3 regions of the Herbaspirillum sp. FG34 genome follow, and region 2 is predicted to be linked to each of the others. Evidence: predicted binding sites of a transcription regulator. Region 2 holds the regulator's gene; each other region holds the start of a gene.

Region 1 (10,134 bases), on a different contig from region 2:
TTGAAGGCAGCCAGGTCGATGCCGTTGTCCTTCAGGCCGATCCAGCTGGTGCTGCTCTTCCAGGTGCCATCCAGCACGGCCTGCACGCGGGCGGTGTAGTAAACGCCCCAGTTGATCATCGAGGCGGCCAGGTGGGCCTTGGGGCCGAAGCTGGTCATGTCGCTGTCCCAGCCGAAGGCATACACACCCTTTTCCTGCGCGGTCTGCACCACGGCGGCCGAGTCGGTGTTCTGCATGAGCACGTCCACGCCCTGACCGATCAGGGTGGTGGCCGCTTCACGTTCCTTGCCCGGGTCGAACCACTTGTTGACCCACACCACGGCAGTGGTCGCCTTCGGATTGACCGAACGTGCGCCCAGGGTGAAGGAGTCGATGTTGCGGATCACTTCCGGAATCGGCACCGAGGCCACCACGCCCAGCTTGCCGGACTTGCTCATCTTGCCCGCGACCACGCCGGCCAGGTACGCGCCTTCATAGGTGCGCACGTCGTATTGCGCCAAGTTGTCGGCGGTCTTGAAGCCGGTGGCGTGTTCGAACTTCACGTCCGGGAATTCCTTGGCGACCTTGAGCATGGCTTCCATGTAGCCGAAGGTGGTGCCGAAGATCAGCTTGTTGCCATCGGTGGCCAGTTGGCGGAAGACGCGCTCGGCGTCGGCGGCGGATTCAGGAATGTTTTCCACGAAGGTGGTCTTGACCTTGTCGCCGAACTTCTCTTCGACCGCCTTGCGACCCTTGTCATGCGCGAAGGTCCAGCCGGCGTCACCCACCGGGCCGATGTAGACGAAGGCGACCTTCAGCGGATCAGCCGCCGGAGCAGCTGCAGCCGGCGCAGCAGCGGGCGCGGCGGCAGCAGGTTCTTCCTTCTTGCCGCAACCGATCAGGGTTGCCGCCGCCAGGGTGGCGAGCATCGTCAAGGATGCCCTGCGCGAAATCTTCATTGTGTTCTCCCTCAAGGTCAGTGGATAAATGCAGGTGCTGCTACAAAAACGACTAAACGAAATAAACGATATAAATGATATAAAAAATTTAGGAAGCCCCCGGGCGGAACGGTTTGCCCAGCGAGGCCGGCATGTTCAGGCGGATCCAGTCAGGGTTGCGCGAGATCAGCGCCAGCACCACGATGGTGGCCAGGTAAGGTGCCATCGACAGGATCTGCGAGGGCACCGTCACCCCCATGCCCTGCAGGTAGAACTGGGCGATGGTGACGCCACCGAACAGCAGCGACCCCAGCAAGACCCGTGCCGGACGCCAGGTGGCGAAGGCGGTCAGGGCCAGCGCGATCCAGCCGCGGCCGGCCACCAGGCCCTCGACCCACATCGGGGTATAGACCAGCGACATGTAGGCGCCGGCCAGGCCGCAGCAGGCGCCGCCGAACAGCAGCGCCAGATAGCGGATGCCGCGCACCGAATAACCCAGTGCGTGCGCCGATTCAGGCGACTCGCCCACCGCGCGCAAGACCAGCCCGGCGCGCGTGCGATAAAGGAACCAGATGCTGGCCAGGCACAGTGCGAAGGCGACATAGCTCATCCAGTGCTGATGGAACAGCGCCTGTCCCAGGAAGGGAATATCGCCCAGCAGCGGAATCGAATTCGGTTGCGCCGGCAGTGCCAGGCCAACGAAGCGCTGGCCCACGAACGCCGACAGGCCAGCCCCGAAGATCGACAGCGCCAGGCCGGTGGCCACCTGGTTGGTGGCCAGGCGCAGCGCCAGCCAGGCAAAGAGCGTGGCCATGAGCATGCCGCACACCGCCCCGGCAGCAAATCCCAGCAGCGGGCTCTTGGTGGCATAGCCGACCGCAAAGCCGGCGATGGCCGACACCAGCATCATGCCCTCGGCGCCCAGGTTGAGCACGCCGGAGCGTTCATTGATCAACAGCCCGATGGCCGCCAGCAGCAGGGGGGTGCCGGCATTGATGGAGGCTGCGATGAGAGGAGCGAGTTGTTCCATGTCCTGTCCTGATTCCTTAGACTTTCTTTTTCCACGCCAGGCGGTAATCGATGAGCGTATCGCAGGCCAGCAGCAGGAACAGCAGCATGCCCTGGAACACCCCGGTGATGGCCGAGGGCAGCCCCAGACGCGATTGCGCCAGCTCGCCGCCCAGATACAGCAGCGACATGATCAGCCCGCCGAGGATTGCCCCGATGGGATGCAGGCGTCCGATGAAGGCCACGATGATGGCCGCAAAGCCATAGCCCGGCGACACCGAGGGTAACAACTGGCCGATCGGACCGGCGATCTCGAAGGCTCCGGCCAGCCCGGCAAAGGCACCCGAAATCAGCAGCGACACCCACAAGGCCGAGCGCGCCGAGAAGCCCGCATAGCGCGCCGCATGCGGGGCCACGCCACCGACCATGAGCGAGAAGCCGCGCAGGCTGCGCATCATGAAGATCGCCATCAACACGGCCGCCACGATGGTCACCGCAAAGCCGATGTGCAGGCGCGTGCCGGATATCAGCATGGGCAACATGAATTCGCTGGAGAACACCTTGGACTGCGGGAAGTTCATGCCATTGGGATCCTTCAGCGGACCGTTCACGGCCCACATCAACAGCAATTGCGCCACATAGGTCAGCATCAGCGACACCAGGATCTCATTGGCATTGAACTGGTCGCGCAGGAAGGCCGTGATGGCTGCCCACAAGGCCCCGCCGATGATACCGGCCACGATCATGAGCACCAGCCCCATGCCGCCGGAGATGCCATGCCCCGGCACATCCAGCCACACCAGCATGGCACCCGAACAGAGCGCACCGACCGTGAACTGGCCTTCGGCACCGATATTCCAGATGCTGGCGCGGAAGCACACTGCCAGCCCCAGTGCGCACAGGATCAGCGGCACCGATTTCAACAGCAGTTCGCTGATGGCGCGCTTGCCATTGAAGGGATCGACCAGGAACACCTTCAGCCCGGCCAGCGGATCTTTGCCCAGCGCCAGGAACAGCAGCGCACCGAGCAACAGCGTGGCGATGATGGCGATCACCGGCGAGAGATAGGTCATGGTCCTGGACGGCGCACCGCGCAGTTCCAGTCGCAGGGGGAAGCTCAAGCGTTCAGCCATGACGCACCTCCGTAGCGGCTGCCGCCGGTTCATCCCACAAGCCGCTCATCCACACGCCGACCTGCTCGCGCGTGGCCTGTTCAATCGGAATGGAGGGCGACAGGCGCCCCTTGGCGATGACGTGCAGGCGATCGCACAAGGCGAACAATTCATCCAGTTCTTCCGAGATCACCAGCACGGCACAACCTTCCTGTTTCAGTTTCAAGATTTCGCCATGGATCTGGGCCGCCGCGCCCACATCCACACCCCAGGTCGGCTGGGCAACCACGAAGACCGCAGGCTTGCGCTCCATTTCGCGGCCGACGATGAATTTCTGCAGATTGCCGCCCGAGAGGCTCTTGGCCGGCGCATCCGGTCCTGCCGCCTTGACCTTGAAACGCTCGATGATGGATGCCGCCGCACGGCGGGTGAAGCCGAAATCGATCATGCCGCGCTTCACGTAAGGGGCCTTCTGATGCGACAGCAGCATGTTGGCCGTCAGCGACAGAGTCGGCACGGCGCCGCGTCCCAGGCGTTCTTCCGGCACCAGGCCCAGACCCGCCGCGCGGCGCGGATTGGGCGAGAGATTGCCCACTGCCTTGCCGGCCAGCAGGATCATGTCGGGGGCGGCGCGCTGGTCTTCCCCGGACAGCGCCGCCAGCAGTTCCTGCTGGCCGTTGCCCGAGACCCCGGCGATGCCGACGATCTCACCGGCGCGCACTTCGCATTCGATGTCCTTGAGTTCGGTGGCAAACAGATGCGCCTTGGGCAGCGAGAGACGGTTCACGTGCAGCTTGCGCTCGTTGCGCAGCGAATCCGGATTGCGCTCGCGCTGCAGGCGCACCAGTTCGTCACCGATCATCATGCGCGAGAGGCTGGCGCTGCTTTCATTGCGCGGATCACAGTTGCCGGTCACGCGGCCACCGCGCATGACGGTGGCGCTGTGACACAGTGCGCGGATCTCGTCGAGCTTGTGGCTGATGTAGAGAATGCTGCAACCCTCATCGGCCAGGCGACGCAGGGTCACGAAGAGTTTCTCCACCGCCTGCGGCGTCAACACCGAGGTCGGCTCATCCAGGATCAGCAGTTGCGGTTCGGTCAGCAGGGCGCGCACGATCTCCACGCGCTGGCGCTCGCCGACCGACAAGGTATGGACGTGGCGCTGCGGTTCCAGCTCCAGGCCGTATTTTTCGCCGGTGCGGGTGATGCGTTCGGCCAGTTCCTTCAGATCGGTCCTGGCGTCCAGACCGAGGGCGATGTTCTCGGTCACGGTGAGGGTGTCGAACAGCGAGAAATGCTGGAACACCATGGCAATGCCCAGCTTGCGCGCCACCTGCGGATTGGCGATCTGTACCGCCTCGCCGTTCCAGCGGATTTCGCCGGCATCGGGCTTGACCGCGCCGAAGATGATCTTCATCAGGGTGGACTTGCCCGCACCGTTCTCCCCCAGCACGGCGTGGATCTCGCCGGGCGCCACCGCCAGGCTGACATCGTCATTGGCCAGCACGCCCGGATAGGCCTTGCGTACCTGGTTGATTTCAAGACGGAGTGGAACTGCGCTCACGTGATTTCCCTGTGGTGATGGTTGTCGTCATGTCGTACTGCAGCGGTCCGCGTGCCTGCGGCCACCGCGAGCGCCCCCGGCGGCTCGCACGCGCGACATCATAGACAAATTGCGCTGCGCCGCATACCGCTTTTGCCGGGATTTCCGCCGCGACGGCAGCGCAAAGCCGGATTTACCTCATTTTCCGCGATGCGCCCAACCGGTGGTGCGTTTCTCGATGATGGCAAAGAGCTCGTACATGGCCATGGCCATGGCACCGATCACCACCAGCCCGGCAAAGGCCAGCGGCATCTTCATCGAGGAGCCGGCCGAGACCAGCAGGTAGCCGATGCCCTGGTTGGAGGCATTCATTTCAGAGACGGTCGAGCCCACGAAGGCCAGCGTGATGGCCACCTTCAGCGAGGCAAAGAAGTAGGGCATGGAGCGCGGCAGGCCGACCTTGAGCAGGATGTCCATGCGACGCGCACCCAGTACCCGCAACACGTCTTCCAGCTCCGGTTCCAGTGTGGCCAGGCCGGTGGCGATGTTGACCATGATCGGGAAGAAGGAAATCAGGAAGGCTGTCAGGATCGCCGGTCCCGCACCGATGCCGAACCAGACCACCAGCACCGGCACGAAAGCCGCCTTGGGCAAGGCATTGAAGGCCGTCATGAGCGGATAGGCGGCGGCATACAGCATAGGTGAAGATCCGATCACCAGGCCCAGCGTCACACCGACCACCACGGCGATGGCGAAGCCCACCATGGTGACCCAAAAGGTAGAAAGCGCGTGCTCGGTAATCGGGCCGGCGTAATCCACCATGGCCTGCAGGATGGAGGCCGGACTGGGGAAGATGAAGTCGGAGACCTGCCACACGCTGCAGATGAACTGCCACACGCCCAGGATGGCGACGAGCAGGAACCAGGGCGCCAGCGTGGTGGCGGCGCGATTGAGTTTGCCGTTGAACGGAGTTTTCATGAGTTTCCTTGGCCGGGCCGTGGGTGGTCAGGTATTGCGCACGTGGCCGATGTGCTCGCGCAGCTCATGTACCAGCGCGTTGAAGCCGTCGGTATAGGTGGTTTCCAGCGGGCAGGGGCGCGGCAGCGGATTGTCGCGTCGAACCACGATACGGCCTGGCCGCTTGCTCATCACGTAGATGGTGTCGGCCAGGAAGGCCGCCTCGCGCAGGTCGTGCGTGACCAGGATGACGTTGAAGCGGCGCTCGGCCCACAGGTCGCGCAGCACGCACCACAGTTCTTCGCGGGTGAAGGCATCGAGCGCGCCGAAGGGCTCGTCCAGCAACAGCATCTTGGGTTCATGGATCAGCGCGCGGCAGATCGAGGCACGCTGCTGCATGCCACCCGAGAGTTGCCACGGAAACTTGTCGGCATAACCGTCCAGCCCCACGGTCTTGAGCAACTTCTTTGCACGCTCGATGTATTCGGCCTTCTTCTGCTTGAAGTCGTGCCGGTAGGGCTCGACGATTTCCAACGGCAGCAGCACGTTCTCCAGTGTCGTGCGCCACGGCAACAGGGTGGGCGCCTGAAAGGCCATGCCGACGAACTTGAGCGGCCCGCTGACCGTCTGGCCATTGATCACCACGCTGCCGCGATTGGGTTGTTTCAAGCCCGTGGCCAGTTTCATGAAGGTCGACTTGCCGCAGCCGGAGGGCCCGACGATGGCGATGAATTCACCGGCGCGGGTCTGCAGGTCGATGTCTTCCACCGCAAAGTCGGCGGCGCCATCATAGGCCAGGTAGACGTGGCGGAAATCGACGAAGGGTTCGCTCATGAATGCAGTCGGGTGAAGATGGGTTGAGTAAACGATATAAATGATTTACTTGGGGAACACGTCCAGCTCGGTCCTGGACGGCAGGAAACTGCCATTCCAGATCTTGTCGGCGTTGACGCGGGTCTTGGTGCCATAGGCGTCCGAAACCTGGGAGGCCATGAGGGTCAGGCGCGGGCCGTAGACCTGGCCATAGCCTTCCGATTTTGCGTGCGGCGTGGCGATGGCGCTGGCGATGGCCAGCTTCAGGCGGCGCAGTTCCAGTTTCTCGTCAATCAGGCCGTCACGTTCCTTCAAGACCTTGATGGCCGCTTCCGGGTTGGCCATCACGTCGCGGCTGGCCTTGGCGAAGGCGCGCAGGAAGCCCTTGATGGCTTCCGGCTTGTTCCTGATCATGGTGTCGGAGGCGATGATGGCATTGCCATACAGGCGCACGCCGTAGTCCGGATACATCATCACGTTGATGTCTTCATCCTTGATGCCGCGCGCATTGAGGTTCAGCAGCGAGGTGAAGTAGAAGCCGGTGATGGCATCCACGTCGCCGCGCGCCAGCATGGTCTCGCGCAGCGGCGGGTCCATGCTGGTCCACTGTGCCTTGGCGGCGTCCAGGCCATTGGCCTTGGCAAAGATGGGATAGGCACGGCGACCGGCATCGAACACCGGTGCGCCCAGTTTCTTGCCGGCCAGATCGGCCGGTTTCTTGATGCCGGATTTCTTGAGCGAGAACACGGCCGCCGGCGTGTCGTTGTAGACCATCATGACCGCCACCGGCTTGCCAGGGGCATCGGGGTTGTTGGCCGTGAATTCCATCAGGGCGGCCATGTCGGCAAAGCCCATGTCATAGGTGCCGGAGGCCACGCGATTGACGGCGTTGCCCGAACCGTTGCCGGCGTCGATGGTGACATCCAGTTTTTCCTGCGCGAAGTAACCCTTGGACTTGGCCACCAGGAACAGGGCGGCCGGCCCTTCGAAGCGCCAGTCCAGCTGGAACTTGATCTTGGTGTCCTGCGCCTGGGCCAGCGAGGAGCTGGCGGCCAGCATGAGGCTGAAGAGGCTGATGCCGAGTTTGAAGAGCTTGCTGGATTGCACGGTGGACTTCCTTCCCTGGTCGTTTGAATGTCGGATCCCGCAGCTTCAATAGCATTTAATGTGCCAAGCCTGGGACAGTTCGCGTCCGCGCTCCTTGCCCTGCCGTTGCAGGCGCAAGGACGTCGGCAAGAGCCGGGCCGGATGATCGACAGCGCCCGTTATTTTTGTCGACAATCAAAAAATTCATTTGCAACAATTTGGTGCTTGTCTGCACCTAAGTAGAAAAAGATGCACTAAAAAAAATGGACTTGCAGGGCTGGAAGGCCGATGGTGTGCGCCTCCTGGGGGCTTTTGTCGTATCGCATCGGCTTGTTGTGATTGTCGACAATGCGAGTAGCCAAGCTGGGGAAAGTGGTGAGAGGGCTTGGGAAAGTGGCCGGACTCGGCTAGGATTGCGCCCCGGCGCGCGCGCGACCTTGACCATCGGGGCGGCAGTTCACTCGCGTTGGGCATGGCCGCGTGCCGGCCGGAGGGGCCGGTCTGGGGGCTGGCACGGGCTTTGCGTAAACGCTGCCGTCGGTGCGGGTGTCGGCAGCGCTGTCAGCAATGGGCCAGACCTGATTTGACGAAGGCAAGCACACGAGGTGTCCGGATCTCGATGCTGTGGCGGGGAGAGCGCAGTGCGCCGCAGGATGCGAACCGGGCACCGGATCAACAGCCATTTTTTTTAGACAAGCAATACAGGGAGAAACTTATGAAGAAGGGTATCAAGGGGAAGTACTGGATGATGGCGGCGGTGGTTGCTTCGTCCGCAATCAGCATGTCGGCTCATGCCTTGGACTGGTCGGACACCTCGATCGGCTACCGTTACGGCACGAAGTTTGCCGAGCCCTTCAATTCGAAGGACATCAGCAAGAACATCGTCAACCTCCAGCACTCCGATGGTTACAAGTACGGTACCAATTTCCTCAACATCGACATGCTGCTGTCGGACAACAAGAATGACAATGCCACGGAATTCTACGTCGTCTATCGCAATACCCTGGATATCGGCAAGATCAGCGGCAAGGACCTTTCCTTCGGCCCGGCACGTGGTGTCGGTCTGACCCTGGGCTTTGACTGGAACACCAAGAACGACAACAGCTACGCCTCCAAGAAGCGCATGTGGGTGGTCGGTCCGACCCTGATGATGGATGTGCCTGGTTTCCTGAACGTGAGCGTGCTGGCGCTGTTCGAGAGCAACAAGCCCATCGGTGTGACGAGTCGCTACGAGTACGCTACTCACCCGATGCTGAACCTGGCCTGGGGTATCCCGCTGGGTGGTTCGGGCTGGGCCTTCGAAGGCTACATGAACTATATTGCGGCCAAGGGCAAGAACGAGTTCGGTGGTCCGACCTCGCCCGAAGTGAACTTCGATGGTCAGGTCATGTATGACCTGGGTACCTCCATGGGCTTGGGCAAGAACAAGCTGCGCGTGGGTCTGGAGTACCAGTACTGGCGCAACAAGTTCGGCAATCCGAACACTGTCGCCGGTTCGCTGGCCAAGACCCCGATGGTGCGCGCCGAGTACCACTTCTAAGCGTCCGGTCGATCCGGCTGCTTGCAGCATCATGGCGATGCCGGGTCTTCGGATCCGGCATTTTTGTTGGGCGTCCGGTGCAGTGCAAGCAGTGACATGTGAGTCGGGTGGCGATTGGCTACACTGTATTGCAGCAGGTGGGGCCGGGCGTGCTCATGTTGATATGGGTGCAGACATATGCTGTCTATATGTTTGCAGGCATATGGTATCGGTCGGGCTGATATCTAATTGCTGGGTTTTGAACAGGGTGGAGGTGCGCGTGTTGCGGCCTTCGTCATCGATAGGGATTTGAGAGCGGAGCATCATGGAAGCATACTTACTTGACTGGCTCAATCTGCTGCTGCGCTGGCTGCATGTGATCACGGCGATTGCCTGGATCGGGTCTTCGTTCTACTTCGTCTGGCTGGACAACAGTCTGGTGGCTCCGACCGATCCGGAGTTGAAGGAGAAGGGGGTGGGGGGCGAGTTGTGGGCGGTGCATGGGGGCGGTTTCTACAATCCGCAGAAGTATCTTCTTGCACCCAAGGTATTGCCGGAGCATCTGCACTGGTTCTATTGGGAGTCCTACAGTACGTGGCTGTCAGGCTTTGCCTTGTTCTCGCTGCTGTATCTCTTCAATGCGAACGTGTTCCTGGTGGATCGCAATGTGTTCGACATGTCGGCGTCGATGGCGGGCGGAACGGCGATTGCCTTCCTGGTCTTCAACTGGCTGATCTATGACGCGATCTGTAGCACCATCGGGGATCGGCCGGGGGCGGATCGTCTGGTCAATCTGTTGGTGGGCTTGCAGGTGATCGTGTCGGTGTGGGCGGCTTGTCATCTGTTCTCGGGGCGCGCTGCCTTCCTCATCAGCGGGGCTTCGCTGGCGACCATCATGAGCGCGAACGTGCTGGTCTGGATCATTCCGGGGCAGCGCAAGATGGTGGCTTCCATGCGAGCCGGGCAGGCGCCTGATCCAATTCACGGCAAGCGGGGCAAGCAGCGCAGCGTCCACAATACCTACTTCACTTTGCCAGTGCTGTTTGCCATGCTGTCCAATCACTACAGCATGACCTACAGCGCGCCGCATAACTGGGTGGTCTTGTTGTGCATCATGGCCGCCGGTGCCTTGATCCGGCAGTTCTTCGTGTTGCGGCACAAGGGCGTCTACAACTGGTG
Region 2 (11,138 bases):
CCGTGCTGCAATGCGAAGGCCGCGCCGTCGTCTCGGGGATCGGCAAATCCGGCCACATCGGCCGCAAGATGGCCGCCACGCTGGCCTCTACCGGTACCCCCGCGCTCTTCATGCACCCGGCCGAGGCCGCACATGGTGACCTGGGCATGGTGACGGCACGTGATGTCTTCATCGCCATTTCCAATTCCGGCGAAACGGCCGAGCTGCTGGCCATCGTTCCCATCATCAAGCGCATGGGCACGGTGATCATCGCCATGACCGGCAACGACGACTCCTCCCTGGCCAGGCTGGCCGCCGTGCACCTCAACGTCGGCGTGGCCAAGGAAGCCTGTACCCTCAACCTGGCCCCGACGGCCAGCACCACGGCTACCCTGGCCATGGGCGATGCGCTGGCGGTGTCGCTGCTGGACGCACGCGGTTTCGTCGAGGAGGATTTTGCCCGCTCCCACCCCGGTGGTGCGCTGGGCCGGCGCCTGCTGACCCACGTGCGCGACGTCATGCGCAGCGGCGAAGCGATTCCCGCCGTGCGTCCGGATGTGTCGCTCTCGGCCGCGCTGATGGAAATCACGCGCAAGGGCATGGCCATGACCGCCGTGGTCGATGAGCAATTCCGGCCCATCGGCGTGTTCACCGATGGCGACCTGCGCCGTCTGCTGGAGCGCGGTACGGACTTCACCAGATTCCGTATCGCCGATGTCATGCACGCCCATCCGCAGACCGTCCAGCAGGACCAACTGGCGGTGGACGCGGTGCAGCTCATGGAACAGTTCCGCATCAACCAGCTGCTGGTCACCGATGCGGACGGCGTGCTCACGGGCGCGCTGCACATCCACGACCTGACTCGCGCCAAGGTGATCTGATGAACGCGCCAGCCTTCGCCAGCACCCTGCCCGCTGCTGCACTCGCCAAGGCGGCCGCGATCCGCCTGATGATCTTCGACGTCGACGGGGTACTGACCGATGCCGGTCTGTACTACGGCGACGAGGGGGAAGTCTTCAAGCGCTTCAACGCCCTCGACGGCCACGGCATCAAGATGATGCAGCAGTACGGTACTGCCGCCGCCATCATCACCGCGCGCCAGTCTCCCTACGTGTTGCGCCGTGCGCGCGACCTGGGCATTGCCCATGTGTTCCAGGGCATCCATGACAAGCGCCAGGCCTTCGAGCAATTGCTGCAGCAAGTACAGCTCACCCCGCAGGAGTGCGGCTACCTGGGTGACGACATCATCGACCTGCCGGTGCTGACCCGCGTGGGTTTCAAGGCCTGCGTGGCCAACGGTCATCGTGAGGTGAAATCGCGCAGCGACTATGTCACGCAGGCCGCCGGCGGCCATGGCGCGGTGCGCGAGATCTGCGACCTGGTGCTGGCCGCACAAGGCAACTACGAGGCGGCGCTGGCGCCGTACCTGGCATGAGCGGGCGCAGCGGCGAACGCCAGGCCGAACGCATCCGCCTGGCGGTGATCCTGGTGATCCTGATCGCGGCGGCCCTGGGCAGCTTCTGGGTCATGCAGGTCATGCGCGCCTCCGGCGACCAGCAGCCGGCGCAGCGTCCGCGCGGCAAACCCGACTACTATCTGGAAAACTTCAGCTACGTGAAGATGGGTCCGACCGGCCTGCCGCGCTATGACGTTTCCGGCGTCAAGATGGTGCACTTCCCCAGCGATGACTCCTTCGAGATCACCAAGCCGGTGGTGCACAACCTGGACCAGAATCAGGCGCCCATGCAGCTCTATTCGGATACCGCACGGGTCACCGACGACCAGACCCAGATCCACATGTACGGCAATGCCAATGCAATCCGCGCGCCCTACAAGGGCCGCGAAGAAATGCACCTGGTCTCGCAATACCTGCTGCTGTTACCCGATGATGAAATCGTCAAGACCGACAAGCCGGTCGCCATGACCATGGGGACCACGCGCCTCAATGGGGTGGGCATGGTGGCCAACAATGCGACGCAGGTGGTGCAGCTGCTCGGCAATGTACGCGGCTATTACGAGCCCGCACCGAAGAAACGCTAAGCCGGTTCAGTCCGGCACAAGAACGCCAAGAATCGAACAGACAGGAAACCAATGAAACGCTCACTCTTACTGCCGATGCTGATGCTGGCTGCCGTGTGCGGTGTGGCCAACGCCGAGAAGGCGGACTCCACCAAGCCCACCAACATCGAGGCAGACCAGATGGTCTATGACGACGTGCGCCAGGTGAAGACCTTCACCGGCAACGTCGTGATGACACGTGGCACCCTGATCATCAAGGCCGGCCGCGTGGTATTGACGACCGATCAGTACGGTTATGAAAATGCGGTGCTGTATGCCGCGCCTGGTGCGCTGGCAACCTTCCGCCAGAAGCGTGACGGCGGCCCCAATCTGTGGATCGAAGGCCAGGCCGAGCGCATCGAGTATTCGGAGCAGACGGAAGTGTCCAAGCTGTTCCAGCGCGCCCACATCCAGCGCATGGACGGCGACCGCATCACCGATGAAGTCAACGGCGAATTCATTTCCTATGACAGCCGCGCCGAATTCTATTCGGTCAACAACACTGCCAGCGGCCAGAGCAAGCCGGGCGCGGGCCGCATCACGGCCGTGATCCAGCCCAAGAACCCGCCGCCGGCCACGGACGCCCAGCCCGCAGCACCGGCCCAGCCGGCAGCGCGTCGTCAGAACGGAAAGGACCAGTAAGGATGGTAGCCAGTTCGCTGGTCGTTCGCGGCCTGAAGAAAAGTTACGGCGCGCGCCAGGTGGTGCGCGATGTCTCGATGGAAGTGCGCAGCGGCGAAGTGGTCGGCCTGCTCGGCCCCAATGGTGCCGGCAAGACCACCTCGTTCTACATGATCGTGGGGCTGGTACCCTCCGATGGCGGCGAGATCGACCTGGATGGCGCGCCCATTTCGCGCATGCCCATTCACAAGCGCGCCACCATGGGCCTGTCCTACCTGCCGCAGGAAGCCTCGGTGTTTCGCAAGCTGACGGTGGAAGACAACATCCGCGCCGTGCTGGAGCTGCGCCAGGAAGACGGCAAGCCGCTCTCGCGCGATGAAATCGAGGGCCGCCTCAACAACCTGCTGCACGAACTTCAAATCGAAAAGCTGCGCGAAAGCCAGGCCCTGTCACTGTCGGGCGGTGAGCGCCGACGCGTCGAGATCGCTCGCGCGCTGGCCACCGATCCGCGCTTCGTGCTGCTCGATGAACCGTTTGCCGGTATCGACCCGATTGCGGTGATCGAGATCCAGCGTATCGTGCGCTTCCTCAAGGAGCGCGGCATCGGCGTGCTCATCACCGACCACAACGTGCGCGAGACGCTGGGCATCTGCGATCGCGCCTACATCATCAACCAGGGCACGGTGCTGGCCAGCGGCAATCCGGAAGAGATCATTGCCAACGAGTCGGTACGCCGCGTCTATCTGGGCGAGCACTTCCGCATGTAAGCAGCACAGTCGCCCTACGTATCGAGCATCACCGACACCCAGGCATCACGCAACGACAGGCACAGCAACCCGCGGGCCACGCCGCTTTCAGAAAGACAGATGAAACAGTCGCTCCAGTTACGTACCTCGCAGCACCTCGCATTGACGCCGCAACTGCAGCAGTCGATCAGGCTGCTGCAACTGTCGACGCTGGAACTGCACCAGGAACTGGAACAGATCCTCTCCGACAATCCCCTGCTGGAGCGTCTCGATGACGCTCTCGACAATTCGGTGCGTCTGCTGGCCGACGGTGCCGTCTCCAGTTCGCCTTCCAGTGGCGTGGCCGACACCCCTCATGAAAACAGCGGCGAAGCGACGCCCGCTGCCAGCGATGGCGATTCCAGCTTCGAGTACCAGGACAACAATCCGGACACCGGTGTCACCGGTGATGCCGACTGGAGCTTCGATGACGTCGCCCGCAGCGGCAAGTCACCCGATGACGACGATGCCCGCCCGCAGCTGGAAGCCCATGAACTGACCCTGCGCGAACACCTGCTGGAACAGATCCGCGTGACTGCGCGCACCCTGCGCGATCGTGCGCTGCTGGAACTGCTCACCGATGCGCTCGACGAGAGCGGCTATCTGGAAGAACCGCTGGAGGACATCCTCGCGCGCCTGCCTGAAGAGCTGGGTATCGACATGGAAGAGCTGTCGATTTCGCTCAAGCTGCTGCAGAGCCTGGACCCGGCCGGCGTGGGCGCGCGCAGTGCCGGCGAATGCCTGGCCTTGCAGATCCGCCGCCTGCCCAAGATCCCCTTTGTCACGCGCAAGCTGGCGCTGAGGATCGTTGAGGATTACCTGCCGCTGTTCGCCCAGCGCGACTTCAACAAGATCAAGAAGGCCCTCGATTGTGACGACGAAGACCTGCGTGAAGCCCAGGCCGTGATCCGCCAGTGCCGTCCGCATCCGGGTGCCGAATTCGCGCGTGACGCCTCGGACTACGTGGTGCCGGACGTGATTGTCAAGCAGACAAAGAACGGCTGGCAGGTCATGCTCAACCATGAGGTCATGCCCAAGCTGCGCGTCAATGCGATGTACGCCAGTGCCTTGAAGCAGGCCAAGGGCGAAGGTTCGCTGTCCTCGCAGTTGCAGGAAGCCAAGTGGCTCATCAAGAACATGCGGCAACGTTTCGATACGATTTTGCGCGTCGCGCAGGCTATTGTGGAACGTCAAAGAAACTTCTTTTCCCATGGTGCAGTGGCCATGCGCCCCCTTGTGCTGCGTGAAATTGCTGATACACTGGGTCTACACGAGAGCACCATCTCTCGCGTGACGACTCAGAAATACATGCTCACTCCGCATGGTATGTTTGAGTTGAAATACTTCTTCGGTAGCCACGTCGCGACTGAAACCGGAGGCGAAGCTTCCTCCACCGCGATACGGGCGCTGATCAAACAGTTGATAGGAGCCGAAAACCCGCAGACCCCATTATCCGATAGCAAGATTGCGGATATGCTGGCAGAACAAGGCATGGTGGTCGCGCGACGCACAGTCGCCAAATACCGCGAAGTGTTGAAGATTCCGCCAGTCAATCTCCGCAAGTCCCTCTGAGTTTTTCCTCAGTTTTTCTGCAGTACCGTTGCTGTGTTCAGGCAAGCATCCCGACTGATGCCCACGCCATCCGACACGAAGACCGTGCCCGTGGTACAGCTGCAGCAGGATCGATTGCACGAACCTCCAGTGACTTCACGATAGGAGTCTTGTATGAATCTGACCATCAGTGGACACCACCTCGAACTGACCCCCGCCATCCGGGAATACGTGCAAAGCAAGCTCTCGCGTATCAAGCGCCATTTCGACAACGTGATCGACGTCAGCGTGATCCTGAGCGTAGATAAACTCACAGAAAAGGAAAAGCGCCAAAAAGCGGAAATCAACGTCCACATCAAGGGGAAGGATCTACATGCGGAAAGCATCGCACACGACCTCTACGCTGCCATTGACACCCTGATCGACAAGCTCGATCGCCAGGTCATCAAGCACAAGGACAAGTTGCAGGAGCATCACTCCACTGCCAAGCGCCTGCCGGACGACACGCCCGAGGATGCGGTAGCCGGAGCGGCATAAGCCAGGACACCAACGGCAAGCCACCTCGCAGCCTGCAGGGCTGCTGAGAAAGCCAGCCGGATTTCACGAGGAAGGGGCGCGCAAGCGCCCTTTTTCATTGGGGCCACAGCATCTAGCGATGCCTGTGGAAAAAATATAAATCATTACGCCGGGCAACTTCCCGGCAAAACCGCAGTGAACATTGTTCATCGCTCTGCTTGAATGTCTTGCGCAGCACCCTCATCTGCTACCCAGAGCAAACTGCATACGGTATAAATCATTTCCTTGATGCAATTTCCCGCCGGCTCGGACGGACGAATGGCGTGCTGCCGATTTCAACGCGCCTGCCGGCTTTTCCCTATAATGTCGGGCAATCCCATTTTTAAAGGCACAGCCATGAGCGACGTCCAATCCTGGATCAAAGAAACCGTGACCCAAAACCCTGTGGTGCTGTTCATGAAGGGCACTGCACAGTTCCCGCAATGCGGCTTTTCCGGCAAGGCCATCCAGCTGCTCAAGGCCAGCGGCGCCGAGAACATCGTCACCGTCAACGTGCTGGAAAGCCCCGACGTGCGCCAGGGCATCAAGGAATACTCGAACTGGCCGACCATTCCCCAGCTGTACGTGAAGGGTGAATTCGTCGGTGGCTCCGACATCATGAGCGAGATGTACGCCTCGGGCGAGCTGCAGACCCTGATCAAGGGCTGAGTCTGCCCTGCCCTGTAGAGCGCGCATGAGTGCTTCTTCCAGTCAGCCCCGCCAGCGCCTGATCGTTGCGATCACCGGGGCCACCGGGGCCATCTATGGTGTCCGGCTGCTGGAACACCTGCGCAAGCATGGTCAGGTCGAGACGCATCTGATGGTCTCCGAAGCCGGCGTGCTCAATCTGCATCAGGAACTGGACATGCGGCGCAAGGATGTGGAAGCGCTGGCCGATGTGGTGCACAACGTGCGCGATGTCGGCGCGTGCATCGCCAGTGGCTCGTTCGCCTCTGCCGGCATGGTGGTGGCGCCCTGTTCGATGAAGACCCTGGCCGCCGTGGCGCATGGCCTCTCCGACAATCTCATCACCCGTGCAGCCGATGTGGTGCTCAAGGAACGCCGCCGACTGGTGCTGATGGTGCGCGAGACCCCGTTCAATCTGGCCCATCTGCGCAACATGACGTCGGTCACGGAAATGGGCGGCGTGATCTTCCCGCCCCTGCCCGGCTTCTACCAGCGCCCTGCGTCCATGGAAGAAATGGTGGATCACACGCTGGGGCGCGTGCTGGACATGTTCGGGATTTCCATGCAGTTGACGCCGGAGTGGCAGGGCATGAAGGGCAATCCGGGCTGACGCTCTTCGTGTCCCGCAACATCTCTTCCGACGCCGGATTGCAAATATCTCAGATTGGCGTGGGTCCTGCGCTGTTCATCGGCTAGAGGATCAAGCCTTTCACCGCTTCAGAAAAATGGCCGCAGCTCATCACTGCGGCCATTTCTTCATCTGGCAAAGGAAAGCCGGCTCAACCCCGCCCGATATAGGGCATCTTGGTCGCCATCACGGTCATGAACTGCACATTGGCCTCCAGCGGCAGGCTGTCCATGTAGAGGATGGCCCGGGCCACGTGTTCGGCATCCATGGTCGGCTCGACCTTGGTGGAGCCGTCGGCCTGCAGCGTCCCCTTCTTCATCAGGGTGGTCATGTCGGTGGAGGCATTGCCGATATCGATCTGGCCGCAGGCGATGTCATAGGCGCGGCCATCCAGCGAGGTGGCCTTGGTCAGACCCGTGATGGCGTGCTTGGTCGCGGTATAGGATGCCGAGAACGGACGCGGTGCATGCGCCGAAATCGAACCATTGTTGATGATGCGGCCACCGCGCGGCGACTGCTCCTTCATGATGCGGAAGGCTTCCTGGGTGCAGAGGAAAACCCCGGTCAGGTTGATGTCCACGGCCGCCTTCCACTGCTCCACGCTCAGTTCTTCCAGCGACACCGGCGGGGCGAAGATGCCGGCATTGTTGAACAGCATGTCCAGCCGCCCGAAGCGTTCGCGCGTCCTGGCGAAGAGCTGCTTCACCGACGCCGGATCAGTCACGTCGGCCGCCACCACCAGCGCATGGGCAGCGTGTTCAGCGGCCAGCCTGACCGTCTCTTCCAGCGCCTCCTGGCGACGTCCGGCCAGCGTCACGCCATAGCCTTCGCGCAGCAGCGCCAGGGTGATCTGCCGGCCGATGCCGGAACCTGCGCCGGTCACCAGCGCAATACGTTTGGGTGCAGCCATCGTGTGTACTCCTCACTCACGGTATGTCATGGACGATGCGCATCACGGCGCAATAAAAAACCGCCCGTGATGCACGGGCGGTTTTCACTATAGCAAACACGGGGTCGCGCCAGATGAGAGATTTTCAATCCGGCGGCCCGGCATTCATCTGTTGCCTCTCACGCTTCATACCGTGGAAGACAGGGGCTTGCCGGTATCGATACCCAAGGTCCGCGCCGCGTCTTCCAAGCGCGCACGATCCTCCCCCCACACTTCACACAAGGCCGTATACGCAATCCAGCGCGCATCGATCTCGAAGAAGTCACGCAGATTCACCCGCGTATCGCTGCGACCAAACCCGTCCGTACCCAAGGTCACATACGGCGCCGGCACGAACGCGCGGATGCTCTCGGGCAAGCTGCGGATGTAATCGCTCACCGCGATCACCGGCGCTGCGCTGCCTTGCAATTGCGCCGTTACATAGGGCTGGGCCGGGCTGGCCGACAGGCGCTGTGCACGTTGCGCCGCCACGCCATCACGTGCCAGCTCGGTATAGCTGGTCACGCTCCACACCTCGGCCTCGATCTGCCAGTGCTGCTGCAGCAGCGCCGCTGCGGCCACGGCCTCCTTGAGAATGGGGCCCGAGCCCAGCAAGCGCACCTGCGCACCCGCCTTGCTACCCAGGCAGTACAAACCGCGCAGGATCCCCTCCTGCACGCCGTCCGGCAGACTTGGCTGAGCCTCGTTCTCGTTGGTGACAGTGATGTAGTAGAACACGTCATCACCGCGTTCCATCATGCGGCGCATGCCCTCATCCAGGATCACCGCCAGCTCATACGCATAGGCCGGGTCGTACGAAACACAGTTGGGAATCGACGCTGCCGTCACCAGGCTGTTGCCATCCTGATGCTGCAGGCCCTCGCCGCCCAGTGTGGTGCGCCCCGAGGTAGCCCCGATCAGGAAGCCGCGCGCCCGCTGGTCTGCAGCGGCCCAGATCAGATCGCCGATGCGCTGGAAACCGAACATCGAGTAGTAGATGTAGAAGGGCAGCATCGGCGTGCCATGCACCGAGTAGGCAGTGGCCGCTGCGGTCCAGGAAGAAATCGCGCCGGCCTCGGTGATGCCCTCCTCCAGAATCTGTCCATCTTTCGCTTCGCGATAGTAGAGGATGGACCCGATATCCTCCGGCTCATACAACTGCCCTTGCGACGAATAGATGCCGACCTGACGGAACAGGTTGGCCATGCCGAAGGTGCGCGCCTCATCGGCCACGATGGGCACGACATACTGGCCGAAATCCTTGTCCTTCAACAGATTGCCGAGCTGACGCACCAGCGCCATGGTGGAGGACATCTCCTTGCCGTCGGCCTCCAGCGCGAACCGGGCGTGCGCCTCCAGCGGCGGCACCGAGCGCCCTGCCTGCCCGGCCTGGCGGCGCGGCAGATAGCCGCCGAGCGCGGCGCGACGGGCATGCAGGTGCTTCATCTCCGGACTGTCATCGGCCGGCTTGTAGAAGGCCAGCTCACGGCATTGATCATCAGTGAGCGGCAGCTTGAAGCGGTCGCGGAACTGCAGCAGGCTTTCTTCATCCAGCTTCTTCTGCTGGTGTGTGGTCATCTTGCCTTCGCCCGCCGCGCCCATGCCGTAGCCCTTCTTGGTCTGCGCCAGAATCACCGTGGGCTGGCCACGATGGCTGGCCGCCGCCTGGTAAGCCGAGAAGATCTTCTTCATGTCATGGCCACCGCGACGCAGGCGATTGATTTCCTCATCGGTGAGGGTGGCGCCGATGGCGCGCGTGCCCGGCGTCTGGCCGAAGAAATGCTGGCGATTGAAAGCACCATCATTGGCGGCGAAGGTCTGCAACTGCCCGTCCACCGTACGATTCAAGGCATCGACCAGTTCGCCGTCCCGGTCACGCGCAAACAACCCGTCCCAGTCCGAGCCCCACAAGAGCTTGATGACGTTCCAGCCGGCACCGGCGAACAGCGTCTCCAGTTCATCGACGATATGACCATTGCCGCGCACCGGCCCATCGAGCCGCTGCAGGTTGCAGTTGACCACGAAGATCAGATTGTCCAGCTTCTCGCGCGAGGCCAGCGAGAGCGCGGCCAGCGATTCGGGCTCGTCCATCTCGCCATCGCCGAAGACGCCCCACACCTTGCGCCCCTGGTCCTGCAACAGGCCGCGATGCTCCATGTAGCGCAAAAAGCGCGCCTGGTAGATGGCATTGATGGGGCCGATGCCCATGGAACCGGTCGGGAACTGCCAGAACTGCGGCATCAGCCAGGGATGCGGATAGGACGACAAACCCTGGCGCCCCACCCGCTTGGCCTCGATCTCGCGCCGGTAGTAGGCCAGATCCTCTTCGGCGAGGGCGCCTTCGAGGAAGGCCCGCGCATAGATGCCGGGCGCGGAGTGCGGCTGGAAGTAGACGACATCGCCCGCGAATTGCGCATCGCGGGCGCGGAAGAAGTGGTTGAAGCCGACCTCGAAGAGGTCCGCCGCCGAGGCATAGCTGGCGATATGCCCGCCCAGTTCGCCATAGGCGCGGTTGGCGCGCACCACCATGGCCAGTGCGTTCCAGCGCATGATGCTGGCAATGCGCTCCTCAATGGCCTGGGCATCGGAGCCACCAGGGAAGGGCGGCTCCTGTTCCGGGCGGATCGTGTTGACGTAAGGGGTATTGCGCGCATCGCGCCAGTTCACGCCCCATTGCTGAGCCGCTGCCGACAGCCGCGAAAGCAGGAAGCGCGCGCGTTCCGGACCGGCCTCGGCCAGCACGCTGTGCAGCGCTTGCAGCCACTCCTGGGTTTCCTGGGTGTCGAGGTCGATATCGCGGGCAATATCGCTGTCGCTGGGGCGGGACATGTCCACTTCCTGTTCTCCTGTCTGGGTGCGCCGGGCCGGGTGCATCACTGCTCTATGCAAAGAGACGAAAAGCCGGTAAAACACAGGCCGCGCCATCCGTCTCCGAGCACCCGACGCCTTTTCGGCCTTGTTGTCGTTGAGGGCTACTGTGATCGAAGCACCGGACTACGATACGCCCTATGTCCCGGCATGAGTCACTTAAGATGGGAAGTTGCCGTACAATATTCAGCATCCAGTGCTGCGAAACTGAAACTGACAGAATTAAATTTCGATAATGGAACTCGACACCACCGATTTGCGCATCCTGAACATCCTGCAGGAGAACAGTTCGATCAGCAATCTGGAGCTGGCCAGCCGCATCAACCTCTCCCCCTCGCCGACTTTGGCCCGTGTGAAGCGTCTGGAGACCGAAGGCATCATCTCCCGCTATGTAGCGCTGGCCGATCCGCACCTGCTGGGCCTGAAGGTGAACGTTTTTGTCAAAGTCATCCTGGAGCGCCAGGGTGCCGAAGCGCTG
Region 3 (11,138 bases), on a different contig from region 2:
TATCACCAGCCTGCAGCCGCAGCCGGTGGACTGGTCGCCGGCACCGCTGGCCTCGCCCGTCGTGCTTGACCTGGGACAGGATGAACACCGTCTGGTGGCGCGTCTGTCGGGCGATGCCAATCTGCTGCTGGAAGTGGGCAGCCCGCAACTGGACCTGGTGCTGCGCTTCCGCGTGCATGCCCTGATCGCGGCCTTGGAAGAACAGCATCTTCCCGGCGTGATCGACCTCACGCCCGGTATTCGCTCGCTGCAGGTGCACTACCAGCCGGAAGCCTTGCCCTTGCCGACCTTGCTGGAGACCATCGCCGGATTGTGGGATGCCGTCTGCGCCCGCCAGAACCTGACGGTATCCTCGCGTATCGTGCACCTGCCTTTGTCCTGGGACGACCCGGCCTGTCAGCTCGCCATCGAGAAATACATGACCACCGTGCGCAAGGATGCACCGTGGTGCCCCAGCAATCTTGAATTCATCCGCCGCATCAACGACCTCAAGGATATCGGCGCGGTGCGCCAGACCGTGTTCGATGCCAGCTATCTGGTCATGGGACTGGGCGATGTCTATCTGGGCGCGCCGGTGGCTACGCCGCTGGACCCGCGTCATCGCCTGGTCACGACCAAGTACAACCCGGCGCGCACCTGGACTGCCGAGAACTCGGTAGGTATCGGCGGTGCCTATATGTGCATCTATGGCATGGAAGGACCGGGCGGTTACCAGTTCGTGGGCCGCACCCTGCAGATGTGGAACCGCTATCGCGAAGTCGCGGCCTTCCGGGGCAAGCCCTGGCTGCTGCGCTTCTTCGACCAGATCCGTTTCTATCCGGTCACGGCCGAAGAATTGCAGACCATCCGCCGCGACTTCCCGCTGGGCCGCTTCGAGGTCGGCATCGAGGAGACGCGACTGGATCTGGCGCACTACCAGGATTTTCTGCAACGCGAAGCCGAGGGTATCGCTGCCTTCCGCCAGCATCAGCAAGCAGCCTTCGATGCCGAGCGCCAGCGCTGGATCGCCAACGGCCAGGCCGACTACGAGAGCGAGGAAGACAGTGCTCTCATGCAGGAAGACCAACCCCTGCAGGCGGGACAACTGGCCGTGGATGCGCCCATTGCCGGCAACCTGTGGCAGGTCAAGGTCAGTCCCGGCCAGCGGGTGGCGCAAGGTGAACTGCTGATGATTCTGGAATCGATGAAGATGGAAATCAACATCGCCGCCCCCGAAGCCGGCATCGTCGCCGAAGTACGGGTGCAGCCGGGCAGTCCGGTACGTGCGGGACAGTGCGTGCTGGTCATGGAAGAGATTGAACAGGAGGCCACATGATCCATCCTTTCGACTTGCGCATCGATGCGCTCACGGCGGCCTATCGTGATGGCAGCCTGTCCCCGCGCACCGTGATCGGCCGCCTGCGTGAGCGTGCCATCGCACTCAATGCGCAATACCGGCTCTACCTCCACCTGTTGAGCGAGGAAGAGATCGAGCCCTACCTGCAGGCGCTGGAACGGCAATCCCCGCACAGCCTGCCGCTGTATGGTGTGCCCTTCTCGATCAAGGACAACATCGACCTGGCGGGTATTGCGACCACGGCGGCCTGTCCGGCCTTCAGCTACGTACCACGCGAGAGTGCCACCCTGGTAGCGCAACTGATCGCGCTCGGTGCGGTGCCGATGGGCAAATGCAATCTGGATCAGTTCGCCACCGGTCTCAACGGTACCCGCTCGCCCTATGGCGCCTGCCGCAACAGCGTGCATCCGGATTATCCTTCCGGCGGTTCGTCCTCCGGTTCATCGCTGGCGGTGGCATTGGGTTTGAGCAGCTTTGCATTGGGCACTGACACGGCCGGCAGTGGCCGCGTCCCTGCCGCCCTGAACAATCTGGTCGGACTGAAGGCGACCAAGGGACTGCTCTCCACCGCCGGGGTAGTGCCCGCCTGCCGTACGCTGGATTGCGTGACCTTCTTCACCGCCACGGCAGCCGAAGCCAGTCAGCTGCTGGCGCTGTGCACGCAATCAGGACAGCCCGACGAGCGCGACGAATACAGCCGGGCCAACCTGCCGCACAATGATGCAGCGGCCTTCCAGGCGCCACGCGAGGGCTTGCGCGTGGGAGTACCGCGCCAGCTGGAATTCCTCGGCTGCAGCGAGAGTCCGGTCCTGTTCGTGGAAGCGCTGGGACAACTGGAGGCCATCGGCGGCGTACCCGTGACCATCGATTTCAGCCCCTTTCTGGAGGCAGCGCGCCTGCTCTACGAGGGCCCGTGGGTGGCCGAGCGCTACAGCACCATCGAAGCGCTGTTGCAGGAACGGCCTGAGGAGATCCTGCCGGTGATTCGCGACGTGCTGCGCAAGGCACCGCAGTACAGCGCCGTCGATACCTTCCGCGCACAATATCGCCTGCAGCAACTGAAGGTGCAATGCGACCGCATCCTCAGCACTGTCGATTGCGTGGTCACGCCTGCCTATCCGCGTCCGGTGACCCTGGAGGAATTGCACGAGCAGCCGGTGCAGCGCAATTCGGATCTGGGCTGGTACACCAATTTCATGAACATGCTGGACTACGCGGCCGTCGCCACCCCGATGAACTTCATGAAGAACGGCCTGCCCTGGGGCATCACGGTATTCGGCCCGGCCTTCACCGACCAGGCACTGCTGGGCGTGGCCGATGCCTTGCAGCGCGCACATGGACGGCCACTGGTCGGACAGCGGCAGATCGAAAACCGCCTGCTGGCGGCGTGAGTGACCGGGGAGGGCGGACGCCTGGTCAGGCGTCCGGCAGGATTTCGGTCAGCGAGAGAATGGCCTGCGCCACTTCGGCGATGCGCCGGTTCTGGTTCATGGCGTGTTTGCGCAGCAGGCGATAGGCGGCTTCTTCGTTGAGGCCCTGCTTCATCATCAGCACACCCTTGGCCCGCTCGATGAGCTTGCGTTCTTCCAGGCTCTCGCGCACGGTGGCCAGTTCCTGGGTCAGGTTCTGCAGGCGCTCGGACTGGGTGCGCAGGATGTCGACAATGGAGTGGGTCAGGTGCGGCCCCACCCCGGTACGCAGCGATTGGTCCGGCAGCGCCTGGTCTTCCAGGCTGGAGGGGAAGGCGACCAGCGGGGCCAATGGATCGAGTGCATCATCCTGGCTGAAGAGCTGGCCCTGGTGGTCCAGTTCCTTCTGCAATTCGGCGATCTTGTCCCTGCATTGCGACTGCAGGTAGTTGGCCAGATGGATCTCGACCCGGTGCAGGCCATCCATGCGGGTGGAGCAGCACTGGTACCAGGCATCGGCCAGTTCGGGATCAAGCGGACGGCCATGCGCGGTGAGCAGCTTGCGACGCAGCCTTTCCAGATCGGCCAGCGGCAGGGTGGCCTGCATGGCGCTCCACTCGTTGCGGAAACCTTCGGCGAAGGATTCGAAACGACGCAGGGCCTGTTCCTGCATCTCGATCTGGGTTTCGATGGTCTGTTCCTGTTCGCGCGTGATCTTGCCCATGGCAAACGCGGCAGCACCGGCGGCCCGTTCGCGTCCGGCAAATTCCTTGCCCTGCATCAGGTTGAACAGCGCCACCAGCAGACGCGATATCTCGGGGTCCACGGCCACATCGGCCGCTTCAAACACCAGCGCCAGCAGGGCGCCCACCACCGTCTTGAAACGCTCGTAGCTGGCGCTCGGGGTACAGGTGAGGGCCACCACATCGGCGCGCAGCTTGGGCAGCCCGTCCAGTGCATGCAGGGCGAAGGCGATGCGGGTGTAGAGACGCGCGCCATTGGAGAGAGCGTTGTCGTGCTCGGTGGATTCCAGCCAGGCATCGAATTCACACCGTGCCGCCTGGCTCGCCGCTACGCGCTCCTGGCACTCCTGCGCATCCCGCTCGCCGCGCGAGCCGAGATAGATGTTGGAGACCCCGCGTTCCTGCTGCAGGCAATGAATCAGCTTGCCCACGGTGAGTACCAGCTGGCAGGTGCGAGCCAGGCGTTGCAGTTCCTCCACTTCGCAGCGGCGGGCGGTGATCAGGTAGTTCAGGACTTGGCTCATGGACGGCAGGACGAAGAATCAGGGAGACCCTCAGCGCCAGCAAGTTTCATGCAATGGCGCTGCATCCCCGGATTGTAATGGAATCGACTTGCCCGGCATCCGCTCCCTAGCGGGCGATATACCATTCGTAGCGATGATTCCACGCCACGAACAGGTTCATCGTGATGGCGCCGATGAGCGAATAGAACACGCGATCCATCGGCAGGAACAGGGCCGCCGTCGCAAACAGCGCCAGGTCAAATCCCATCAGAAGCCAGCCGGCCTTGAAGCCGGTGCGTTCCTGCACGTAGGTGGCCAGGATGCTCATGCCGCCGCAGCTGGCCTGGTGGCGGAACAGCCCGATCAGGCCGATGCCCACGCACAGTCCGGCCAGCACTGCCCCGACGGCGGGATCGAGGTGGCTGTAGCTGATGTAGTTGCCGGCCACGTTGGTCAGTACCGAGACTGCCGTGACGGCGGCCAGGGTGCGCCAGGTGAAGGCGGCGCCCATGCGCAGGGCGGCCAGCAGGTAGAAGGGCAGGTTGATGAGGGTAAAGGCCATGCCGAAGCTGATGCCGGTGGCATAGGTCACCAGGAAGGCCACACCGGCGATCTGACCGATGATCAGGCCCAGGCTGTGCAGCATGGACATGCCGAAGGCGATCATCACCACACCGAAGAGCTGGCCTTGCAGGTTGTCGATCCAGCTGTGGCGCACGGCAGGCAGGGCCGCGGTACTGGCACGTGCGGCGGGCGCAGCGGCAATGGGCGAGGAGGGCGAGGAATCCGCAGTGGAAGTCGTCATGGCAATACCAATCATCAATCGTGGATAACGAACGCGTCACGTCGCTGGCCAGGTCGGCGGGTAAGCCGGTACAGCCAACGGTGTGCAGCTGCCTTCAATCGTCGACAGCCGCCGCTGGGGCGCATGGTAATGGATTTGTTGCAGTGCGGCGAGAGTCGGATGAGACGGCGCGGCGCCGCTACAACACTTCTCGGCAAGCAGGAAATGTGCCAGAGCCTGAATTTTCGGTTAGGGGAATGTGGGCGGGGCGCGGCCGATAGCGGTTTCGATACGCTTGCAGCGATCAAAGCATCAAAGCATCATGCTCCATACCTTGGCGTGACGGTCTGGCCCGTAATAGTTCTGCATCATGCCGTGACTGGCATCGAAGAGATGATCGTAGAAGCCCCAGCTGGCGCGATAGCGCGGGCCGCTGTTGACCACCAGTTGTCCGGCACAGGCCGCACGGGCCTCGTCACAGGCCGCCTGCAGCAGAGCGCGACCGATGCCCTGTCCGCGCATGGCGTCGCGACGCACGAAGACATTGAGCAATTCCAGCGCGGTCCCTTGTGCTTGTGGATCCAGATTGAGGTGGTTGCTCAGGCGCGTATCCGGGCGTGACAGCGCCATGCAGCCCAGCACCCGGCCATTGCTATCGCGCGCCACCAGATAGCTGCGATAACGTCCCTCGGCATCCATCGCGCCGCTCATGCAGTCACGGATGGCGGCGACCTCGGCTTCGACCACGCTGCCGTCTCGCAGATCACGCACGTGCTGGCGCAGGACCGCATCCAGCGCGCACAGGTCCGTGTGCTCCAGCCAGCGTATGACGCACGCTCCGGACGTGTGGGCCACGCCGGGCGCTGGCGATGCGTGATGTGCGTAATGGATGTCCCATTCTTCCTCGCGGACCTGTATGAAACCATGACGGCGATAGAAGGCATTGGCCGGACTCCCGCGCAATGCTGCCAACTGCACGCTGCAGCCATGGCGGCGGGCATCGGCCAGGATGCGCCTGAGTACCTGCGTACCCAGGCCTTCACGCTGGTAGTCGGGATGGAGATACAGGTGGCGCAGGTGCAGCGCATCTGGTTGGCGTTCCAGCGCAAAGAAGCCAGCAGTCCGGCCCTGGTGCAGGACATGAAAGGTTCTATCCGGCAAGAAGTCGTTGGTGAAACGCTCCCGTGCACGCTGTGGATCGAAGCGCCCGATTTGCTCCAGGCTGGGTCGCATGGCGGTAACACGCAGAGCGATCAGCTTGTCGAGATCCGAGGCGCGGGTTTGCTGGAACAGCGCGAAGGGGGCGTGGCGGGCAGGGGAAGAGCGCGTCATCGTGGTGGACAGGAATGGATATCTGCGTGGGCGGGTTGCGGTTCATCAGCATACGCGTATTGGCGGCGACCTGCGGTGATGGCCAGCTTCCTGACCTTGCAATGTGCTGCACTGTCGACACAATAAGTGGCTGTGCTGAGTCGTCTTGTCGTCATTCACACGATCAAAGGAATGACCATGCCTGGTACGGCCGACGACCTCTCCCTCGCCCCTTCTCTTTCTGCCGATGGCACGTTGACGCGGTTGCTCAAGAAAGTTCTGCTGAAACAGGCGAGGATCTCATCAGTGGAAAGAATCGGCCGGCATTATGTGCGCATTCGCTTGCAGGGCCAGGCGCTGAGGAACCAGAACTGGACACCGGGCGACAAGATACAGGTCAGTCTCGGCAAAGGATTCGAAAACCGGACCTACACGCCCTTGTCCTGGGACCCGGCGCAAGGCTGTGCGGAATTTATCGTTTATCTGCATGGAGGGACGGCAACCTGTGCATTTTTTGACGGGGTTCGGCCTGGCACGAACGTAGCATTCATGGGGCCGCGCAGTTCGATGGATGTGAGCCAGGTGAAACAGCCGCTGCTGTTCGGCGATGAAACCTGCCTCGGACTGGCTGCGGCGCTGGCGCAGCCGGGCACTGAGGCTGCGATGGTATTCGAGGTGGACGATGTCGTGCAGATGCACGAGGTCTTGCAGAGGCTTGGCATTGGCGATGCGGTTCTCGTGCGGCGGCAGCCGGACGATGCGCATCTGGCCGAGATCAACGAAGTGATACTGCGCACGGCAACACCTGATACGAACTTCATTCTTGCCGGACGTGCGGCCGCGATCCAGGCCATCAAGCGTCATCTAAATGGCGCTGGTGTCGGCAATCGCCGCATCAAGGCCAAGGCTTATTGGGCATTGGGGAAGAAGGGGCTGGACTGAACGGAGCCGTTTGGGAAGGTGCTGGCACCGAAGTCGGGCATGATATTCAGATCAAGCCCGGCGTCGGGCAAAATTGCACCCGAGCGGTCGGGCAGGCCGGTATCATGCCTGACCACCCCTATTCCAGTCTTTTCCAAGGAAACCCATGTCGCCAGATATGAGCAAACCTCGGCTGCCCGCCGTCGACATCGCCACCGCCACCCTCGCACAAAAGGAAGTCCTGGACGATATCCTGAAGGGCCCGCGTGGCAACCTGGCCGGTCCCTTCCTGTCCTGGATCCACAGTCCCGAACTGGCGCAGCCTGCCCAGAAGCTGGGCGCATTCTGCCGTTATCACACGCAGCTGCCGTTGCGACTGTCGGAGCTGGCCATCCTGTGCACGGCCGCGAAATGGCAAGCTCAGGCGGAGTGGCAGATTCACTATCCCATCGCCATCGAGGCTGGACTGGACGCGGACAATATCGAGCGGATTCGTCTGGGCAGGCCCCCTGCCTTTGAGGCGCGCGACGAACAGATGATCTGGGAATTCGTGGAAGAACTGTACGAGAACAGACGTATTTCCGAGCCCTTGTATCGGGAGGCGCAAGAGCGCTTCGGTATCGAGGTGCTGGTCAATCTTGTGGGACTGCTGGGCTACTATTCTCTGGTGGCCATGACGCTGAACGTCTTCCATGTGCGCCATGGACAAGCACCGCTGCCCTTTGATGAACCTGCCGGCAGCGCAGCGGAGTGAATGTCGGGTGTGTGTCTGGCAGTGGCATGCCGCCGGCCAGGCTTACGCGATATCGAGCACGATCCTTCCGCGCGGCGCCTTGCCGGACTCCAGCAGCGCGTGCGCGAAGGCAGCCTCTGCGAGGGGGAAGCACTGACCGACCGCGGGTACCAGCACCTGTTGTTGCGCCAGCAGCGCGACCTGTCGCAGGCACTCCGGATCGTCATCGATGATCGAGCGGATCACACGTACCTTGAATTCGTCCCCGCGTTCCCGGATCGGGGCAGCGACCAGCCAGACCAACTGGCCCCCGGGTTTGAGGACGGGATAGGAACGGTCGTGGGTGTCTGCGCCCACCAGGTCGAAGACGACATCGAACCCGCGCAAAGTCGAGAAATCCTCCTTGTCATGGGCGATGACCCCGGTCGCACCCAATGCCAGCACGGCATCCCGGTTGGCACTGCTGCAGGTTGCCCAGACCTCGGCGCCCAGGTGCACCGCCAGCTGGATCATCAGACTGCCTACTGCGCCGGAACCGGCGTGTACCAGTATCTTCATGCCGCTGGATACCTGTGCTGTTCTGACCATGGGAATCCAGGCACTTGCGCCGGGCTGCAACAGCGCCGCTGCCTGTCGCTTCGTCAGCGAAGCGGGCTGCGCGACCACGCGCGCTGCCGGCAGGACGATGCTGTCGGCGTAGGTACCCTGGCCGAACATGTCGGCGATCACGCAGACGGCGTCGCCGACATGGAGACCCTCGGCGCTGGATTCGACGATCACGCCCGCACCGTCGCGGCCGGGGATCTTGGGTAGTCTGAGTGGTACGTGGCGTTCAAGCAGACCGGCCCTGAGTTTGGTATCCAGGGGAGCGACTCCCGCCGCGCACAGGCTGACACGGACCTGGCCCGAGGTCAGGGCGGGCGCCTCGATGGTTTCCAGAACCATGACTTCCGGGGGGCCGTATTGGTGATAGCGGATTGCCTTCGTATTCATCGTGCCTCTTTCGTGGCTGTTTGGTCCTTGTGGAAAACCCTGCTGGCAGACCGTGCGCAGCGTTGGTTTGAAGAGCAGCCGGTCCGCCGTGAGCTACTTCAGGATCGGATCCTAGAGAGAAGCGTCAAGGCAATGCAAATAGACTATCCATATTCCAGTAATAAGCTGGGCTGATGTCTCGATAAGTTTGACTGATGATGCTATAAGCCAGTGTCATTCGGACGTTCTGCCTGCCCTTGCGCGAGTGCGTGACGCTGTTTCCGTGGTGTTATCGTACGTCCGGATTTTGCGGCACTTTTTCTGCGTGCGCGGTGTCGCTGGCGAGCAGGAAAGGCCTGTGCAAATAATTTTCAAGAGGAATTGAATGAACAGAGTTTTGCAATCCATCCACGATAATTTGCCGCAATGGGTGGCTGACTGGTTCGACGTGCTGGTGCCGGCGACGGAGGTGGTGCTGATTTTTCTGCTGGCGCTGGCGATCATGCGGGTGGCCAGGCGCCTCATCGCGAGGGTCGAACGCGATTACGGTTTGCCGGCTACGGCCATCATGCTCACGCAGCGGGTGCTGGGATTTTTCATCTATGGCGGTGCCGTACTGTGGGCGCTGGAGCGGATGGGAGTGTCCGGTACGGTGCTATGGTCTGCGTTTACCGGATTCGCCGCCGTGGGTGCGGTGGCGTTCTTTGCGGTGTGGAGTGTGTTGTCCAATCTGTTTTGCGCCATCCTGATCTTTACTACAGGGCCGTTCCGCGTGGGGGACATGATCGAGGTGCTGGAAGGCGGAGACAAGCCTGGCGTAAAGGGGCGGGTGCTGGATATCAACCTGGTCTATACCACCTTGCTGGAGGAGGGGCAGGAAGAGAAGACGATCCTGCAGTTGCCGAACAGTCTGTTCTTTCAGCGGATAGTGCGCAGGTGGAGTGATGAGCGTGGGACGGGATTTTAGAACGCATCTCACGCCTATTTATGAAATGGGTTCTAGTGATGCGTGGCCACCTTCATTAGCCGTCATTGAGGAAGCACATATTTGAAAAAATGCTGAATCCCCTCCCAAGCCGATTCTTGATTTCATCAGTATGAATGGGCGCTAGAGGAGGGGATTCGTCTTTCTAGTCGATAAGTCCTAGTTGGTAGAGAGAATGGCCTGCTCCATTTTGAATAAAGTCGGCGTAGGATTTTTTAGTCACTTTGCTGATAAAAATTTCGATTACTCGTGCCTGCGCTCTCTCGACTGCAGTAGCCACATCATCGAAGATGACCCAGTCCGTTAGCTCAATTCCAGGAATCTCAGCGTTTCTTCGTTCGTTGATAAAGTCATTCAACATATCAAAACTAAAAGTCTTTTCTCTTTTTTTATTATTGCAGCGAGCGCAAACAGGAAATAAGTTGCCAGAGACATTGTTAGTTTTCAACGTGTAGGTTGTGCCTCTTTTTTTGGCATTTATATGGTCGATTTGGAACGCGGATGGATGGTAAAAGCCCAAACAGTAAAAACAAAGTCGTGCTCCATATCCTATGTGTTGATTGGCAAGTTGCTGTACTTGCAGAGTCGGGTGAACATCCTTGGGACGGAAAGCTGGTCTGCCGCTATTTCCCCCCCATAAGTTCATCCTATTCTCAAGCGCAGTTACACCTGCTTTCTCTAGATTGCTGCCGCCGATAAATCCAAGATCACCGCTCGTCATGTACTTTCGGTGATCGCTTTCTTCCTCGCCATATACCTTGCGAATCGCTACGGCCTGGTCGATCTTGTCTCGTATTTCCCATTTGTCTGGATATTTGTCGGAGTTGAATTTCAGGGTCCGCAATCTCTCCGCTGTCACCAGATTGTCTTGCTTCTTGACATTGCACGATGCACACGACAAGACGAGATTAATGGTCTCGTGCAGGTAATGATCCAGGTAAGTATCTGCGTCGTGATCCCGGAATCTTTCCCCTTTGCTGAAATCTTGAAAGATTCGATAGCGGACATAGATGCGCTTCGCAATCACGTGATCCACATGCATTCCATCAATAGGGATCGAATGCATGCACCACGGGCACCAGTAGATCGGGGTGGTCGGCTCTTTAATATAGAAATATGGCAGGCAATCTATATATTTTGCTCTCACCTCTTTAGCGAAGCCCCTGGCTCTCTTCAAGTTCTCAAATTCCGAGGGGAAATCAGGTAACGTCGCCCCCTCAAAATTTTCAATGCTTGTAGAGATAATGTCTTGGATCTGGTTGTTGGCCAGGGCGCGTGTCAAAGGACTATTGACGGTTCTTCTCTCCTTTGAGATGGGCTTTTTAAGGACAGTCGAACTTTCGCCTTTGTTGCCGTTTTTCGTTGCGAATTTGAACCTGAGATTTTTCAGCTTATCTGTAGGACCGACCATGAAATTTTTCCTGGGGTTACGTTGTTTCAT

What was found. The regulator sigma-54, encoded in region 2, starts transcription at its own class of promoters, with help from an activator protein. The targets are predictions, from matches to a motif close to TGGCANGNAANCTGCTTT.
Region 1: ACODSZ_RS04195 (outer envelope protein) is a predicted target of sigma-54. The motif match lies at 7,946-7,963, and genes of this name have one in related genera.
Region 3: ACODSZ_RS05090 (nitrate- and nitrite sensing domain-containing protein) is a predicted target of sigma-54. The motif match lies at 4,049-4,066, and genes of this name have one in related genera.

What each region holds. Positions count from the first base shown of each region.
Region 1 is NZ_JBMDJS010000003.1:569-10,702, reverse strand. Features, by position in the region: gene ACODSZ_RS04230 (BMP family ABC transporter substrate-binding protein) at 1-938, opposite strand, end outside; gene ACODSZ_RS04225 (ABC transporter permease) at 1,027-1,947, opposite strand; gene ACODSZ_RS04220 (ABC transporter permease) at 1,964-3,058, opposite strand; gene ACODSZ_RS04215 (ABC transporter ATP-binding protein) at 3,051-4,601, opposite strand; gene ACODSZ_RS04210 (ABC transporter permease) at 4,779-5,558, opposite strand; gene ACODSZ_RS04205 (ABC transporter ATP-binding protein) at 5,586-6,371, opposite strand; gene ACODSZ_RS04200 (ABC transporter substrate-binding protein) at 6,417-7,457, opposite strand; gene ACODSZ_RS04195 (outer envelope protein) at 8,152-8,976, shown strand; gene ACODSZ_RS04190 (urate hydroxylase PuuD) at 9,281-10,134, shown strand, end outside.
Region 2 is NZ_JBMDJS010000017.1:75,850-86,987, forward strand. Features, by position in the region: gene ACODSZ_RS18995 (KpsF/GutQ family sugar-phosphate isomerase) at 1-860, shown strand, start outside; gene ACODSZ_RS19000 (KdsC family phosphatase) at 860-1,414, shown strand; gene lptC (LPS export ABC transporter periplasmic protein LptC) at 1,411-2,019, shown strand; gene lptA (lipopolysaccharide transport periplasmic protein LptA) at 2,071-2,679, shown strand; gene lptB (LPS export ABC transporter ATP-binding protein) at 2,682-3,425, shown strand; gene ACODSZ_RS19020 (RNA polymerase factor sigma-54) at 3,525-5,015, shown strand; gene hpf (ribosome hibernation-promoting factor, HPF/YfiA family) at 5,169-5,531, shown strand; gene grxD (Grx4 family monothiol glutaredoxin) at 5,907-6,218, shown strand; gene ACODSZ_RS19035 (UbiX family flavin prenyltransferase) at 6,244-6,846, shown strand; gene ACODSZ_RS19040 (SDR family oxidoreductase) at 7,016-7,774, opposite strand; gene mdeB (alpha-ketoglutarate dehydrogenase) at 7,940-10,621, opposite strand; gene ACODSZ_RS19050 (Lrp/AsnC family transcriptional regulator) at 10,896-11,138, shown strand, end outside.
Region 3 is NZ_JBMDJS010000003.1:192,310-203,447, reverse strand. Features, by position in the region: gene uca (urea carboxylase) at 1-1,315, shown strand, start outside; gene atzF (allophanate hydrolase) at 1,312-2,727, shown strand; gene ACODSZ_RS05090 (nitrate- and nitrite sensing domain-containing protein) at 2,753-4,012, opposite strand; gene ACODSZ_RS05085 (YitT family protein) at 4,119-4,796, opposite strand; gene ACODSZ_RS05080 (GNAT family N-acetyltransferase) at 5,088-6,107, opposite strand; gene ACODSZ_RS05075 (siderophore-interacting protein) at 6,285-7,028, shown strand; gene ACODSZ_RS05070 (carboxymuconolactone decarboxylase family protein) at 7,174-7,761, shown strand; gene ACODSZ_RS05065 (NADP-dependent oxidoreductase) at 7,804-8,733, opposite strand; gene ACODSZ_RS05060 (mechanosensitive ion channel family protein) at 9,098-9,679, shown strand; gene ACODSZ_RS05055 (HNH endonuclease signature motif containing protein) at 9,843-11,138, opposite strand.